Regions from separate parts of the Nitrospira sp. Ecomares 2.1 genome, predicted to be linked through region 2. Evidence: riboswitches for the same ligand, from Rfam matches in the RefSeq annotation. Region 2 holds a riboswitch; the other holds the start of a gene.

Region 1 (7,882 bases), 1.4 Mb from region 2:
TTTCGCCAATTGACGCAAACGACTCCCCATGACCATTCCCGCTTCCCCGCCTATACCACTGTCAATTTCATCGAAAATAACGACGGGAGTCTGATCATTCTCCGCAAACACGGTTTTTAAGGCCAACATGATTCGAGACAATTCTCCACCCGATGCAATTCGGCCCAATGGCATGAGCGGTTCTCCCGGGTTGGGAGCCAGGAGCATCTCAACACGATCCATTCCTGTCAAACCAATTCCGGTATCTCCATTGGCCATCTCAATATTAACCTGCACCTCCATTGTCGACATTTTCAGAGCCGCTAATTCCTGCTTGATCTCCTTGACCAAATGCTTCGCAACTGTTTTCCGCCTGGCCGATAATTCTTCAGCCGAGGCCTTCATCGATTCATATCGACTGGTCACTTCTGCTTGCAAATGCGCCACTTGCTCTTCTCCATTTTGGAGTAACGCCAAGTCTTGCTTCAGGATAGTGGTAAGTTCCACTAAATCTTCGATCGGCTTTCCATATTTCTTTTTAAGCCGCTGAAGACCGGCCAACCGACTATCAATCAGATCCATTCGCTCCGGGTCATACTCTATCTGATTCCGATAATCTCGAAGATTATCCGTCACCTCCCGCAACGCCACGGTCGCTGCTTCCAACAATGGGACCCATGGTTCACCTTGCGCATCTATTTTCGCAAGTTCTTGTACCCGCTCAGTCACCTCACCCAGGTGATCCAGAACAGATCGTTCTCCTTCATGTAACGCAGTAAAAGCTTGATTCGATAACTCTCCTAATCGACCGCTATGTTTCAATCGATGGTATTCCTGGCTTAGAGACTCTTCTTCTCCAGACTGCAACTGCATCTTGACCAACTCGTCATATTGGTATTGAAGGATATCCTGCCTATTGGCTTGATCCCGTATCTTCTCTACGTATTCATCTAGAGCCGCCTTTTTCTCAAACCATTCACGATGCATCTGTTGATAGCGACCTACGACATCCTCAAGATTTCCAAATGCATCCAGCAATTTGAGCTGGGTCTTAGCGGAAAGCAGTGATTGCTGGTCATGTTGGCCATGGATATCTACCAACTGGGAACCAATGTCTTGAATCGTTTGAAGAGGGGCCAGTTGCCCATTGAGGAAATTGCGGTTCTTTCCTGACCGCGACAACAACCGACGAACGATAAGGTCCTGTTGATCCGGCAGGAGGTATCCGTCCCGTTGTAACCTGATCGTGAGATGATGTGTCGCGGGAAGAATAAAACAGGCTTCTAACAGGGCTTCGTCAGCACCAAACCGAATATGCTCTGCAGAGGCTCGCCCGCCGGTAAGTAATACCAGGGCATCAATGAGGAGAGATTTTCCAGCTCCGGTCTCCCCCGTCAGGACAAGAAATCCAGGCGGGAGCTCCAGATGAAGTTGATCAATGAGAGCAAAATTGGAAATACGCAGCTCGGTCAGCATAACACCGAGTCATCGGCCCCACTGATCAGGCAGGGGAAGTAGATTGAGCCAGGAGCGAGTCAATGATTTGTTTAAATTGTTGCTTTGGTCTTGCTCCAACAATTTTTTCGACAACTTGGCCACCCTTAAAAAAGAGGATACTGGGAATGCTCATGATTTGGTATTGTCCCGCAACTTCGGGGGCATCATCGGTGTTGAGCTTCATGACTTTAAGCTTGCCTTGATACTCCTGTGCGAGCTCATCGACGATTGGGGCCACCATTTGACAGGGTCCACACCAGACCGCCCAGAAATCCACCATGACCACCTCTGAAGATTTCAGCACTTCCCCATCCCAATTCGTTGCATCCGCTTTGGCCACTAAATCAGACACTGACTGCCTCCTTGGATAAATACGACAAAATGCCCAGCTCTGATGGCATCCTAAAACCGCTCTTGTCGGACTGTCAACTCATTCATACAGGCTTAGCTAGCAATGAGGGCTACCCCCTATGATTTGAGGGATCTCTAACACTCGCAGAAATGACAGGAACCGAATTCACCACTGCCATTCATCCGGTGTGCCGGTCCACCATGAATCAGGATTCAATTCGCGCCACCGGGTTTGTTGTGCCCATAATTCTTCCGTCTGTGTCCGACTCAACCGATTGGCCATCGCTGCTGTCACGTCAAATTGTTGTCGAATACCTTCATGAATAAGCTCTTGCGCCATACGAGGCATGACATTTGGCGGATCAATGAGATCAAGAATGTCCCGTGCGGTCAAATTCAAAGCTAACTGCTCTACTTTCACATAATCCTCCTGCTTCGCTAATGATCCTAAATAACCATCAATTGCCTGATATACGTAGGCCAAATAAACATACGCTTCAACCGAGGGGTTGCGGTCAATATTTTTTTGGCAAGCCTCCACCGCTCGCCGGTAATCTCCGGCACTCAAAAACACTTTAGCATGCGCGAGAGGCTTACTAGTCAAGATAGGAATTTGGTCTGACTGAGCCCAACCATTGGAATGCGGCAACGTAACCAGAAGAATTACTCCCACGCCGAAACACACCATCAGTTCCCATGCTCTTTTGCTCGCCGACAAAGCCCTCATGATCTCCTCCCTCACTAAAATCTTGGAATATGCAGCATTCTCGATAGATTCCCAGGTTGTTCACCCCATTTTCCGCTGATTCAATTACCCAATTTTAAGATTGTCGGATTTTTAATCAGTAGGAGAATCCCGAAATCTCCCTGTTTCCAATGCCTATTTAAAAAAAAACCGTTTCCCCTTGTCTATGATGTCCCGGAACCACGACATAATGCTGTAGGGAAGGCCACTTGTAATTTATAAAAATCCAAAAGGCCTAACACCAAACTCCCCACTACAATACAAGACTCCCATAGAAACGAGCCATTGAACAATCTAAAACTTCAATGGCATATACCTTGCGAAAGATTTTATCCAAAAAGCATTACATTGAACTTAGCTCCTTTATTAAAAAAACAACGCGCAAACAATTTAAACCCATCACCACTAAAAAAGGGATAAAATGAAACAAAACAAAAGACTTTTGCCTTTTATCCTCATCATTGGCCTAGAAACCTTCTTTTTATGCTTAATCCCGGTCTCCCCTACTCACGTAAATTCGGCTGATATCGCTTTGGTTCTTTCGTCTTCTTCGCCTGGCTCATCATTGCCGCTAGAAATGACCCAGACGAAGGATTCCACCCACAGCGACGATACATTAGCCGCCCTAACAATCTACCTGGAAGCCCGTGGGGAAAGTTTTGCTGGAAAGTTAGGCGTTGCGGCCGTCATTCGGAACCGGATGACTCACAAATACCACAGCGATGGCACGGTCAAGGGCACGGTTCTTCGTGCCAAACAGTTTGAGCCATGGATCGGGCGGAATCCAAACGAAGTGAAATTTGATCAAACGAATCGAAAAATGCAAGAAAGTTTATTAGCCTGGAGGCTTGTGCAAGACGGTCGGAAGGTAGTGGATGGGGCTGTGCTGTTTTATAATCCCAAACTGGTCAAGACCCCCCATTGGGCTCAGGTCAACCGAAAAGTGGCCCAAATTGGCGGACACGAATTCTTTAATAAGCACACCATTTAACTAGTCATTGCCTGCACGCGTTTTTCGCAAATTCTTAGGCCGAGTCGGACTGCGTCCCCCATCCTCAATACGTTTCAACTCTATGCGTAAATGTCGGAGTGCACCGGAATGCACCCGACAGACGCCAGATTCGGTAAGCCCCATTTGGTGACCAATTTCCTTCATCGTTAATCCGGTGTGATAATAGGACTGAAGTACTTCTTGCTGGCGTGCCGATAATGTCTCAAGGGCCGCTGATAATGCCGCCTTCATTTCTGCGTCCGCACAGGCCACAAAAGGGTCAAGATGGTTAACATCCGGCAAAACATCACGAAGCGTACATTCATCTTCTCCTTGCCCAACCGGCTCGTCCAGACTAATTAGACGAGGATCACACCCTCCCACTCCCTCTATTTCATCAATGGGAACGCCCAATAGCGCAGCCAATTCCTGTGAAGTCGGTGGCGTCCCGTTTTTCTGAAGATGTTCTTCAACAATTTGTCGCACTTGATCTCGACGGGATCGAACAGACCGAGGAACCCAATCCATTGCCCGAATTTCATCTAACATCATGCCACGGATGCGATATTCGGCAAATGTTCTAAATTTGATATCCCGTGTTGGATCATAGCGCTTTAACGCGGACAACAAACCCATTGCCCCGGCGCTCGTCAAATCCTCGACATCCAGGGAAAAGGGATTCTTGAACGCCATAACTCCAGCCATCCGGCGAATGATCGGGAGAAACTCCAATAAAATCCGAGTAACATGTTCCTGATCAAGCCGGTCCTGCGCTTCTCCATTTTCTGGTTTGTCCTGACTAACTGAGCCAAGGCAAGACGAGTCGAGCTCTTTGATGCCAAGTGCTGGCTCTGTGAAATGTTGCGCGTCATCGTCCATATTTCGGCCTTTCCTTGTGACCAAAAAAAAGCGCCCAATTCCAGGGAATGGGCGCATGAACGAACGCATGGACCTACCAACACAGTTCGGTAACCAGACGAACCCTAAAACAACCACGCTCTCAGGGTTTCTTGGCTTTGCGCCCTACCCTCACGGATAGTTTGCCCTTGTCACCTGTTGAATTTGTTATCCGATAATCACAACCTTATGTAAGTGGTGAGTTTTTGAAATTTCCGATCCACTGTCTGCCTGAAAGCATTGGGGCCTCCTCTACCCTTCAAGCTCTGTCTCTGTGCAAGTGTTATCGGATTCAAGACAGGGGGAGTTAAGAAAAAACCTTGCGTGTTCATGAGGGAAATTGACAAATTCATACATTGCACAGCATCAGGAACAAACACTAATGGTGCCAGCAAACAAAGACGAAATTTTCAATCACACATTTGTCGGAGCAATCTTCAAGGCAATCGCGATTCCCTCATTTTAGCTTCAAAAAAAGGTTAATTCCGATGACCAAAAACATGGCTGTGGCAATCCAACTACCAATGATCGGTAACACCGCTCCATTGCGTCCTAAAACAATACCCACGGAATGTGCGGCCCAGAAGAAAAATCCAATTGCCAGAGTTTGCCCAAGCCCTTTCGCCACTCCCACCCCACGCACACCACTTCCTCGAAGACTCACCGAGATCCCTAGCAATGTCATCACCAGAGGAACGATGGAGTACGCAAAACGAGCCCAATAATCAGTTAAAAAACGATGAGGACTATGGCCATCTTCAATTACTCTCTGAATATAATCATGCAATTCATACAACGACATGTGCTCTGGAGACTGAGATAGCCAATTCTGAAAATCATCAGGCGTGAGAGAGAGGCGCAACACCTGCCGTGGCATGCCATTCACTTGCATGCGTTCTTCTTCCTGAAATGTTCGTTGAATCACATGCTCAATCACCCATTCCTCATCGACAAATGTTGCCCATTCCCCTTCAAGAATTCCCTTGAGATTGAAGCGATCATCGAGTGTGTACTGGTGAATACCATTCAAACGATGTCCATCCTCTGTCACCGAATCAATACGCAAAAGGTGATTTCGTCCCACCCTGAGCCACAAACCTTCCGGAGTGAGTGAGAGGGGCTCTGGTTTATTTTGAATCAGGACCGATTGGACATATTCGGCTTTGATATTGGCCAGAGGAATCAACACAGCCGTCAAACTCAGACCCACGACACTCACGAGCGCACCAAAAACAAAAAAGGGAATGGCAATTTGATAAAAACTTAACCCGCAACTGCGCATCGCCGTAATTTCACGAGTCCGGTTAAGCCCACCAACCGTCAAAATTGAGGCCATCAGGGCCGCCAGCGGGGCCAGTAAAAAGGCAATTTCAGGGATTCGATAGACAAAAAAGCTAAAAATAACCGTTAAGTCCGCATCATATTTTAAAAATTTTCTTAATTTTTCGAAAAAATCCACGACGAGATAAATCGTCAACACCGTTACAAGACACATCAGGAAGACCCGGCTAAATTTTCCAAACACATACCAAGAAATTTTCTTCATGATCTAAATCTGGTTGAAAAATTTCTTGATCATTGCTTTCGTGCTTGAAATAGTAAGAATCCTGTCAGGCAGGCCAGGATGATGTTTGGCATCCATGCGCCAGCTAATGGAGAAATCACCAAAGTCGTCACGAGAAACTCTCCCAGCACATTTAATAGATAAAACCCGATGACCACGAGAACCCCAATCGCAAACCCTCCGGCTTTTCCCGACCGCTTCGACACAATTCCGACCGGAACGCCCAATAAACCCAGCACAAAGGTGGCGACCGGAAAGGCCGTGTCTTTATGAAACTCTATTAATCGACGAAGGGCACCGGCATCCGTTCCACCCGATTCTTCCAATTGTTGAGTGAGGTCTTGGTAGGTTTTCCGTTTGGTTTTTTCTTTCACTGACGTAAATGGTGAAGATAGCCAAAAATCATAGGTATCAAAGGCGACCCGATGAAAACTATTGGCATCTTTGGGGATTTGATGGATTGCCCCCCTAAACAAGCGAATACCAAACTGCTGACGTTCGCTCTGTTTCAACATTTGAAAATTCTCCGCCACAATGATCAAGGGTTGGTCGGGATTACGCTGATCCGAAATAAATACGCCCTTTTGGCCAGAGCCATTCTCTGAGTGAGGCACATACACCATGAGTCCAGGGATTGGTTCATTAAACACACCCGAATCAACAGCAAGAGTCAACTCATCTTCGATGACGCTCAGGGCCAAAGTCTTCAATGACACTTTGGCCCACGGCTGGCCCCATTGAGAAAGGTACACCGTTAAAAGAAATACCATTCCGGAAAAGACCGCCACAGGAAGGTTGATCCGCCAGAAACTAACCCCCGCGGCTCGAATGGCAGTCACCTCATTGTCAAACGATAGGCGATTAAATGCCGAAATTGAGGCAATCAAGCAGGCAATTGGTAAGGTTAGGACTAAAAAGGAAGGAAGCAAATGCAGAACAATCGACCCCAAGCCCGCCAAGCTAATTCCTCGAGATACCACTAAATCCACCAGCCGTAGCATTTCCTTCGTAAAAATGATGAAACACAATCCGGTGAGGCTGGTCAAAAATGGGGGAAGTAACTCAAAAAAAATGTACCGATCGAGAAGTCTGATCAACATCTTGGACAATACGGATGAATAAAAAGTGATAAAAAATGTCGGATAACCAACATGGCCCCCTCGGCCATTAATTCCAAATCTGGAACAATTACCCTACAGGCGAAATAGTAGGGAATGAATTTCCTCCTGTCATTTATTGACAGATTCTTTAAACTGTGCTACACCATCATCGTTTTTGTATTATGGTTAAAGAAGTGAAAAGGATATTACGCCGTGAAGCCGAGAGAGGAATGAACTCCTTTTTCGGCTTTTTTTTTAGGAACGCACAAATTTTATAATCTATATCCACAAGTGCTCTAATGGGGAGGGCCATCATGAGAAGTAAGGGAACGGTAAAATGGTTTAATGATCGAAAAGGTTTTGGATTCATTCAAGTTGAAGGTGGACAGGACGTGTTTGTCCATTATTCCGCTCTTCAAGAAGACGGATTTAAATCCCTAAAGGAGGGGGAATCCGTCGAATTTGACTTGGTAGAAGGAGCAAAGGGTCCGCAGGCTGCCAACGTCACTAAATCAGGAATTGGCCAACCTTCGTAAGCACTGCACTGTTGAATATCTGTCGCCTTCTTACCTACTTTTGAGTGGTGAAGGGGGCGAGGTTTTTGGGTTCCCTATGGATCAACTTTTCTTCAAAAATAATAAGGTAAGAGTATTCCTTGATCTGTCATAACTTACAATTGACTTGTTATCTAAGAAGGTTAGGAGGTCATGGGCCTGCTAAGCCTTCCTTGACTTCGCTATTTTTCTCCTGGTAGACTT
Region 2 (7,882 bases):
TTGGTATCAGATACATCACATACCCCCTATGACCTGAATGGGGACAGCAATGCCGATATTCTCTGGCGTAACACCAGTGATGGCAACATTGCCATCTGGTTCATGAATGGGATGGCCACGGCCTCTTTCAGCTTTCCCGGTGCGGTATCCTTGGCTTGGAAAATCGCGGGGGTTGGCGATGTGAATGCAGATGGCAAAGGGGATGTCATCTGGCACAATCAGACCAGTGGCGCGGTTGCCATCTGGCTGATGAACGGCGGGACCGTGACAGCGGTGGGCTTTCCCGGTACCGCCCCGACGACTTGGAGCATTCAGGCCGTTGGGGATATCAACGGCGATGGCAAGGCGGACCTGATCTGGCGCAACACCAGTGAGGGTCATACGGCCATCTGGTTTATGAATGGGACCGCCATGGCTTCCTCCAGGTTTCCGGGCGGGGTGCCAATGGCCTGGCAGATCGCACAAGTGGGCGATGTGGATGGCGATGGCAAAGCGGAAGTCATTTGGCGCCATAGCACCAGTGGTGCAGTGGCGATCTGGCTGATGAATGACGGGACTGTGACAGGGGTGGGCTTTCCCGGCGCCGCCCCGACGGCGTGGAGGATTCAGGCGGTCGGCGATGTGGACGGCGATAGGAGGGCGGATCTGTTGTGGCGCAACACCAGGGATGGTAACACTGCCATTTGGTTCATGAATGGGACTGCTGTGGTTGCCGCAGCCTTTCGAGACGGTGTGCCCTTAGTGTGGCAGATTGAACAGGCGGCCGATGTGAATGGGGATAGCAAGGCCGACATCATTTGGCGCAATGCCATCCGCGGCACAGTGGCCATCTGGTTGATGGATGGGCTAACTGTGACGGCGGTAGGATTTCCCGGCAGTGTGTCGACGGGGTGGAAGATCCAACCGTAGGCGGAGGCCCCACTCAATTTCCCGCATTGAGGTGGCGTCTTACGGGGTTGGGCTTTTTTTGTGATGGAAAGCCTGAATAAGGTCCAGGTGATTGACCGAAAAAAGTCCTCTCTTTCCCAGGTCTATTTTCTACATCTTCAGCTTGCCCTCAGTTATCTCCAGGTTTAGCTCCAGATTCTGAATCGATGTAAGGTAAGGATGATAGGTGGTATGCAAAAAGTGTAAATATTTTGTGTTAATGATGCGGCTGGCACTCCGTCACCATAGATATATGGTTCCCCGCCTTTTGATTTTGTAGATTTTCGGAACTGGCTGCCCAGGTTCGACCTTTGGTTTTCCAGCCAAAAACTTTCCCCTTTTCTCCTAAATTAACCAACAATCTTCGTCAGACCTGAAATCTACAACGGAATTCTTAGATTTCCTTTTGGCCTCAAAAACGGGTTGCCGGTCCGTATTGTTGAATTGGTTGTATAATCCTGAGAAGATTAAAGCGCAAAGGGATGATTAACTCAGAATGGAGTTGGAGGGTGTGGCGTTGGATCTAACGGACCCAATATCACATTTCAAAGAATTACCAATTAGGAGGGGACGCTATGAATCTTCATCAACGGGGCGCCGAGCTGATTAATGGATTAAAGGATCATATTCTAGAGGTTCTTCGTGGGCATCCGGATGCAGAGTCCGAGGGAATGGGCGTTATTCAGGAAGAAATTGCCCGGCGGGCAGGGTTGCATAATATGGGCACCGGGGAATTGGATCACACCTGTGGGGAAATGTTGCGGTTGCTTCAGAAGGAAGGCCTAATCCAACTGGTGGAAGAGGCTGAGCAGGATGAAAAGAGGAAGCGGTGGCGTTTGAACTCACGATAAGATTTGGCTCGTTTCTCGGGCGTTGCATTTCGATTTTTAATTCATTTCTCTCCGATTGAAAATCGTTGCTCATCAAGGGCGCCAATAAAGGGTATCACCGCGACATCCGAGCTGCTCGTCGGCCACGGTCTTGCTTCTGCTCTTCTCCCGCCCTAAGTATTCCGGGACCTCCTGTTCCGGAATATCTTGAAGCCAGCCTTGAATCTTCCGACGGGCATAAGTCTTAAGACAGCCGTAAGGCAGGTGCTTTCTTCTCCCGCTCCGTGGTGCTTTCCTTTTCATTGGCCTATCCTTACTCCGTCGGTCCGGGCAAACAGGGTGTGGGGGAACCTTCACCCGAAAGGCTATGCCTCCCTTCACCATTATTGACAGACTTTTAATTGTAGCTCGTTGGCCGGAAAATATGACATACTTTTTTAAGGAAACACCATGGATTTCCTTTTTTAGTTGTCATAGCTGAAACGGAATATTAGATTAAATAGAAATGCCAGAATGATTTTCTTTGATAGGGTTCTCTCTGAATTTTTCCTCAAAGAAAAAAGGGAAGTTGTTGAATGGAGGAAATGAAATGAAAATTGTGCCGCCACTATTTGTCATGTTTTGGATAATGCTGATTAGTGACCCTCTCCTGCAAGCAGAGGTCATTATTGTAGCAGATGGTGGAGAGGAGGAAGAATTGACTCTTAAGCATCGTAAGGGAGCTAAAGCACCCATGCGGATTGAAGAGCCCGATGGAACGCTACAACCCCTTCCATTGGGCTCGATTCCCGAGAGTCGTATGAGTAAGGAGGGTTTGCGGTATGTTCCAGATGCAGGCGGTGGAACAATGGTCAATGTTGAAGGCCGGTTTCAGTCAATTTTAAAGGTGCCAGATGGCGCTGACCATGCGATTCATCACCATGAATCTGTGGATTTACAGTCCTTGAAACCCTAAAAAATTTCCAAGGCTACCATTTCGGTTCATGAATGACCCTAATGCCAATATGCTGAGAGGTCCCTCTCAGTTGCCGATATCCTTCAGCCTGTGTGTGGCTGGGTTTCTGGTTGTCTTACTCTTTTGGGGCCTTGGCCTCTTGGCCGAGACCGACGCAGCCACCATTGTTATTGTGAATAAAGATAGCCCTGGTGAGGGATTTAACGATCCTGCCCCTTTTACCCCAGTGGGTGGGAATACCGCGATAACGCTTGGGCAGGCGAGGTTGAAAGCCTTTGAGTATGCGGCAAATATTTTAGCGCAGGGATTGGTGAGTACGGTGGGCATTCGAGTCGATGCTCGAATTGATTCCTTAGGAGCAGGAATCCTGGGATCGGCTGGCCCTAATACCGTCCATCGGAATTTCCCCAATGCTCCGGTGGCGAATACCTGGTATGTTCAATCCTTGGCAAATAAATTTGCAGAACAGGACCTGGATCTGACTACCAGTGATATAAGTGCCACCTTCAGTGCAAATTTCACGAATTGGTATTTTGGGCTGGATGCCAACCCCCCAGCGGGACAATTTGATTTTGTCACCGTGGTACTTCATGAAATTATCCATGGCCTTGGGTTTTTGTCATTGGTCGACGCCCTGACTGGAGAGACATTCCTTGGAGGCAATGATGCTTTTATGCGCTGGTTAGAGCATCATGGAGCCAGCCCGGCCGATTATCTTTCAATGACCGACCTGCAACGGCAATCTGCGAATGTTTCTTGGCAGAATCTTCATTTTGTTGGTGCCAATCTTCAAGGGGCATCTGGGACATTGACGGCCGGACGAACAAACACACATGTGCAAATGTATGCCCCGAACCCGGTTGAATTGGGTTCCTCGGTGTCTCATTTCACGAACACGATTAAGCCAGACCAGCTTATGGAGCCTGGAATAGCTTCCGGAAGGGCGATTCATGATCTCGGGTTGGCTCAACCTCTGTTGCAGGATTTAGGATGGGTATTTGAAGCTGACGTGAGTTTTCCAATTCGAAATGATGTCAACGGGGACGAAAAGGCAGACCTCGTCTGGCGCAATACCAGCACGTGGGCTGTTGCGATTTGGTTGATGAACGGTCCTACGATTGCTTCCTCCGGTTCATTGGGCGTGGTGTCGTCGAAGTGGCAGGTTGCCGGTATCGGAGATGTCAATGAGGATGGGAAAGCAGATGTGATCTGGCGCCACAGCGATACCGGAACGGTAGCGGTGTGGCTGATGAATGGTCTCACTGTCATGTCGGTGGGTTTTCCGGGTAGTGTCTCTCTGGATTGGCAAATCGCGAGTGTGGGTGATGTTAACGGCGATGGGAGGGCAGACGTCGTTTGGCTAAACACGAGTAGTGGAGAAGTGACGATTTGGTTAATGAGCGGCTCCACGATTGCTTCTTCCGGCCACTTGGGTGCGGTGCCGTTGGAGTGGAAAATGGCCGGAATGGGAGATATGAATGCCGATGGAAAAGCGGATCTTATATGGAGGAATACCCTTACCGGCGCAGTGGAAACGTGGCTAATGCAGGGGCTCACGGTCCTGTCAATAGGTTTCACCGGTGGGGTCTCCACGGATTGGCAGATTGCGGGGGTGGGTGATGTGAATGATGACGGGATGGGGGATTTGGTTTGGCGCAAAACGAGTAACGGGGAGGTTGCAATTTGGTTAATGAATGGAGTGACTCTCAGTTCGCCGGGGTTTTTTGGCGTGGTCCCTCAGGGGTGGGAGATTGCTAACACCAGTGATGTCAATGGGGATGGGCGCGCAGATATTATTTGGCGTAATAAGCAGACGGGTACGGTGGCGGTGTGGATAATGAATGGGCTCGCAATCACGTCGATAGGCTTTCCGGGAAGTGCCTCAACCAACTGGAAAATTCAGCATTAGGTGAATTGTATAAGGAGGTTTACAACCCTGTGTCCTAGCCAAACTAAAGTGATGAACATAAAGGGTCTTCTCCTAATGTAGGCTCGTTCAAGTGCGAGAGGCACATGACCAGGGGTTTGGGTAGCCGTTTTGGATGTGAGGCCTGGAAAAGTTTACTCAAGGAGACCCTGTCTTTGGCAGGTTGCTCTGTTTCTATACGGTCAAATTGTGTTGAGCCATTTTTCATTGAGATTATTTTAACTGGGGATGCATGCTTTGTATGGGAGCGTGAATATGCTGATGGTCAATGTGAAATGGTGGTGGGCAGCTATGCTTGGAGGCAGCATTTTGCTTGCAGTACCTGGGCATTCCGAAATTAGTGCGATTATGGGCGATGTGATTGGGCACTTTTTTTCTGCGCTGATCTTAGCGATTGTGCCGATTCTGGGATATCGTCTTTTTTATCATCGAATCGGTGAGAATGAAATCACATATATTTTTGGTGCTGCCTGGGTCTACCTTGTTATATCGCAATTGTTTGGATGGTGAGGGAAATTTCAACTTCAAACCCTCGATTATAGACATTCCCTTGGATTTAAGGCTTGGTCTACCCATTCTAAATCAAAAAATAGGGGAGAGGATCATAGAACGGTTGAAGTTCATTAATGTGGTAGATTCCCACACTCCAGAGGTGGAATGCTTGGTGGTACCCCTGGGCAGAGCGATGCGTTGGAAGGGTTCGCTCGCTCTCTGTGGGATGTCCGTACAAAAGCTTTATTTTGATCCCAGCGAATGAAGGAAAACTAACAGACATGTCCATGTTTGGTAATTGTAACGCACCTGGTAGTTTCTTGAGAAAGGAATTTCTTTCTTCACTGAATCCTTATGGACCGAGCCATGTGGAGATTTTCAATGACTGGCCAAACTTCTTGGATTTCGGACTGGGCAATATTAGGTTAGAGGTTCGTTAGATTATTGCGTCTGTTCAATCATAGTATTGAGTCATGAATCATACTATTCATTTTCCTTATTTTTTGTGATTAAGGTTCGGGCGATTTCATAAATTCTTGAGAAATTGACAGTTCCCTCCCCTAGCATTTAAGGATCTGGCAAATGTTCCGATGAAGCATCCAGTATTAAAAACGGTCATAACCTGAAAAAGGCAAACCATCTGAAAGGGTGGGACGCAAAGCCATGGGCCTACTTCTTGGAGTTCAAGATAAGGTTGCCAGGTTGCCAGGCAAGTCACAGAGTCTCCTTGATCAAAAGCGACGTGGCTTCGCTCGGCATGACTCACATGCATAAAGGAGATCTCGTATGGCAGACGATCAAGGTTTCTCTCGAGTAGGTGTTCCCCGTCCCAATTCTTCTCGATTCGCGTTTAGTTTATTATGGGCCATTGTCATTTTTCTCTGCTTCTCCCACTCCAATGCATTGGCGGGAGAAGTCACCCTAGCCTGGAATCCTCCTTCCGCTGAATATGGAGGATTTATCATAGCCTACGGGACTTCAAGCGGCAGTTATTCCCAGACTCAAGATGTCGGATCCCAAGCCATCTATACCTTAACAAGCCTGATTCCCGGTCAAACGTATTATATTGCGGTCAAGGCATACGACCGGAATCGGAAAATCGAAAGTCCCTATTCGAACCAGGTCAGTGTAACTGTGCCGATTGTTGCGGCACGTCCTGCTCCTCCTAGGAATGTCCAAGTTTATTGAAATTTAACATCGTCATCTGCGACAAATATTTACTGGGAGTTTGTATTGGTAGACAGGTCGCATCCCGGAAATGTGGTTAGCTGAATTCTCTTGGGTCTTGTACGGTGAGATCCGTCATAATGAAGACGCCTACTTCCGGGGCAATTTGCAGAACGAGGATGTACTGCAAAGGTCGCATTTAAAAATAATTTTCCTCAGGCGATATGGCGTTATTTATAAGGATGGATTATCGGACGGAGACGATCACATGAAATCTCATAAGTATTCTTCAATTTTTTCAAATCTCACTTCGTCGGATTTTTGCTAACCCTCCCCAAGTAACTTTACGGGAAATCCGGCATCCGTGCCGGATTTCACCAATTCAAATTTCATAAAATAGTTTGCTCCGCTTCGCAATCGTTGTTAATCTTCTCCATTGGGCTTCGACAGACGTGGTTTCCTGGAATTTGACTGTACGTCGTGCGGTATTATCTGTTCCCCCCCCCCTGGATCGACTTTATCCGATAATTTTGGTAATCATCCCATTGCAAGAAAAATTTCCTAGAAGGAAAATATTCTCATACAAAAATCGATGACTGTTTCTTCTGTCGGTTCCTATGGTAAGGTCCGTTCCTTATCGGAGCACTCATTTTGTAATTGACTTAACAAGGGGATGAGGGCACCATATTTAAATGTGATTAAGCTCCACTATTTTCGAATCCTCTTCTGAATCTACCCGGATATTTGAATTGATTAGTGAGTATGGTTATTTGATGATTAATTGCGTATGGCCAAAAACAAGAGCGCTGTGTCTTTTCCCATTTTGCACGATGCGTGAGCGGAAATGGGGTCTTGTTCTTTTTCTAACATGTCTCATTTTTTGTGAGGTTTTTGTCCCGGGCACGGTGAAGGCTCAATCCTTTTCTGATATGGGACTATTTTATTTCACTGGGTCTCACCGACCTATCCAAAATCGGAGCGGGCTTTTTCGTGAATATCTGACGGGAAATGGTATGGGGGATGGTCTCAAAGCCGGTCCGGTTCAGCTCCATCCGTTTTTAGGTGTATCGGAAGTGTTTACAGACAATGTGTTTAAGAGAGACACAAACACGAAAAGTGACTTTCTTACGACCATCGCACCAGGGATTCAGGCGTTCATGCCGTTTGGTGGAGGTAAGCATTCCGTTCTTCTTGACTACCGCGCTGCCCAATTTCTCTACAAAAAATTCACCGACAATAATGCTTTGGCTCAAGATGCTCTTGGCCATGTAAGCTTGAATTATCCTGGTGGGTTAGCAATAGACTTGCAAGGAGGCCATTTAGAAGGGTTTGACCCGAGAGGGTCGGAGGTGGATACTCAACAAAAGGATATTACCAAGTGGAATGTGAATCAGTTTTTAGGCCAAATTGAATTCACGGGGCAAAAGGCAGGTATCCGTCTTCGCACGTATTTTGATGATTTAAATTACACAAACAATGGTCAGGATGCCCCGCGGGACCGGACCCGTGCTGGGGCCAATCTCAGTGTATCTGTAAGTGTAACCCACTCAACTCGAGCCCTTCTTGGCGTTCGAATGGTCAACA

What was found. Region 2 has a riboswitch for cyclic di-GMP ahead of ACWHYD_RS15095 (fibronectin type III domain-containing protein). Riboswitches for the same ligand answer to the same signal wherever they lie in the genome.
Region 1: another riboswitch for cyclic di-GMP. It lies ahead of ACWHYD_RS08695 (sigma-70 family RNA polymerase sigma factor); the one in region 2 lies ahead of ACWHYD_RS15095 (fibronectin type III domain-containing protein).

The regions. Positions count from the first base shown of each region.
Region 1 is NZ_OZ224219.1:1,995,845-2,003,726, reverse strand. Features, by position in the region: gene recN (DNA repair protein RecN) at 1-1,455, opposite strand, end outside; gene trxA (thioredoxin) at 1,481-1,828, opposite strand; gene ACWHYD_RS08705 (hypothetical protein) at 1,994-2,554, opposite strand; gene ACWHYD_RS08700 (cell wall hydrolase) at 2,994-3,563, shown strand; gene ACWHYD_RS08695 (sigma-70 family RNA polymerase sigma factor) at 3,564-4,442, opposite strand; cyclic di-GMP riboswitch class I at 4,528-4,618, opposite strand; gene lptG (LPS export ABC transporter permease LptG) at 4,918-6,006, opposite strand; gene ACWHYD_RS08685 (LptF/LptG family permease) at 6,036-7,124, opposite strand; gene ACWHYD_RS08680 (cold shock domain-containing protein) at 7,439-7,660, shown strand.
Region 2 is NZ_OZ224219.1:3,418,483-3,426,364, reverse strand. Features, by position in the region: gene ACWHYD_RS15125 (FG-GAP repeat domain-containing protein) at 1-909, shown strand, start outside; gene ACWHYD_RS15120 (hypothetical protein) at 1,503-1,778, shown strand; gene ACWHYD_RS15115 (hypothetical protein) at 1,851-2,060, opposite strand; gene ACWHYD_RS15110 (hypothetical protein) at 2,347-2,712, shown strand; gene ACWHYD_RS15105 (FG-GAP-like repeat-containing protein) at 2,741-4,621, shown strand; gene ACWHYD_RS15100 (hypothetical protein) at 4,895-5,149, shown strand; cyclic di-GMP riboswitch class I at 5,752-5,841, shown strand; gene ACWHYD_RS15095 (fibronectin type III domain-containing protein) at 5,918-6,319, shown strand; gene ACWHYD_RS15090 (outer membrane beta-barrel protein) at 7,312-7,882, shown strand, end outside.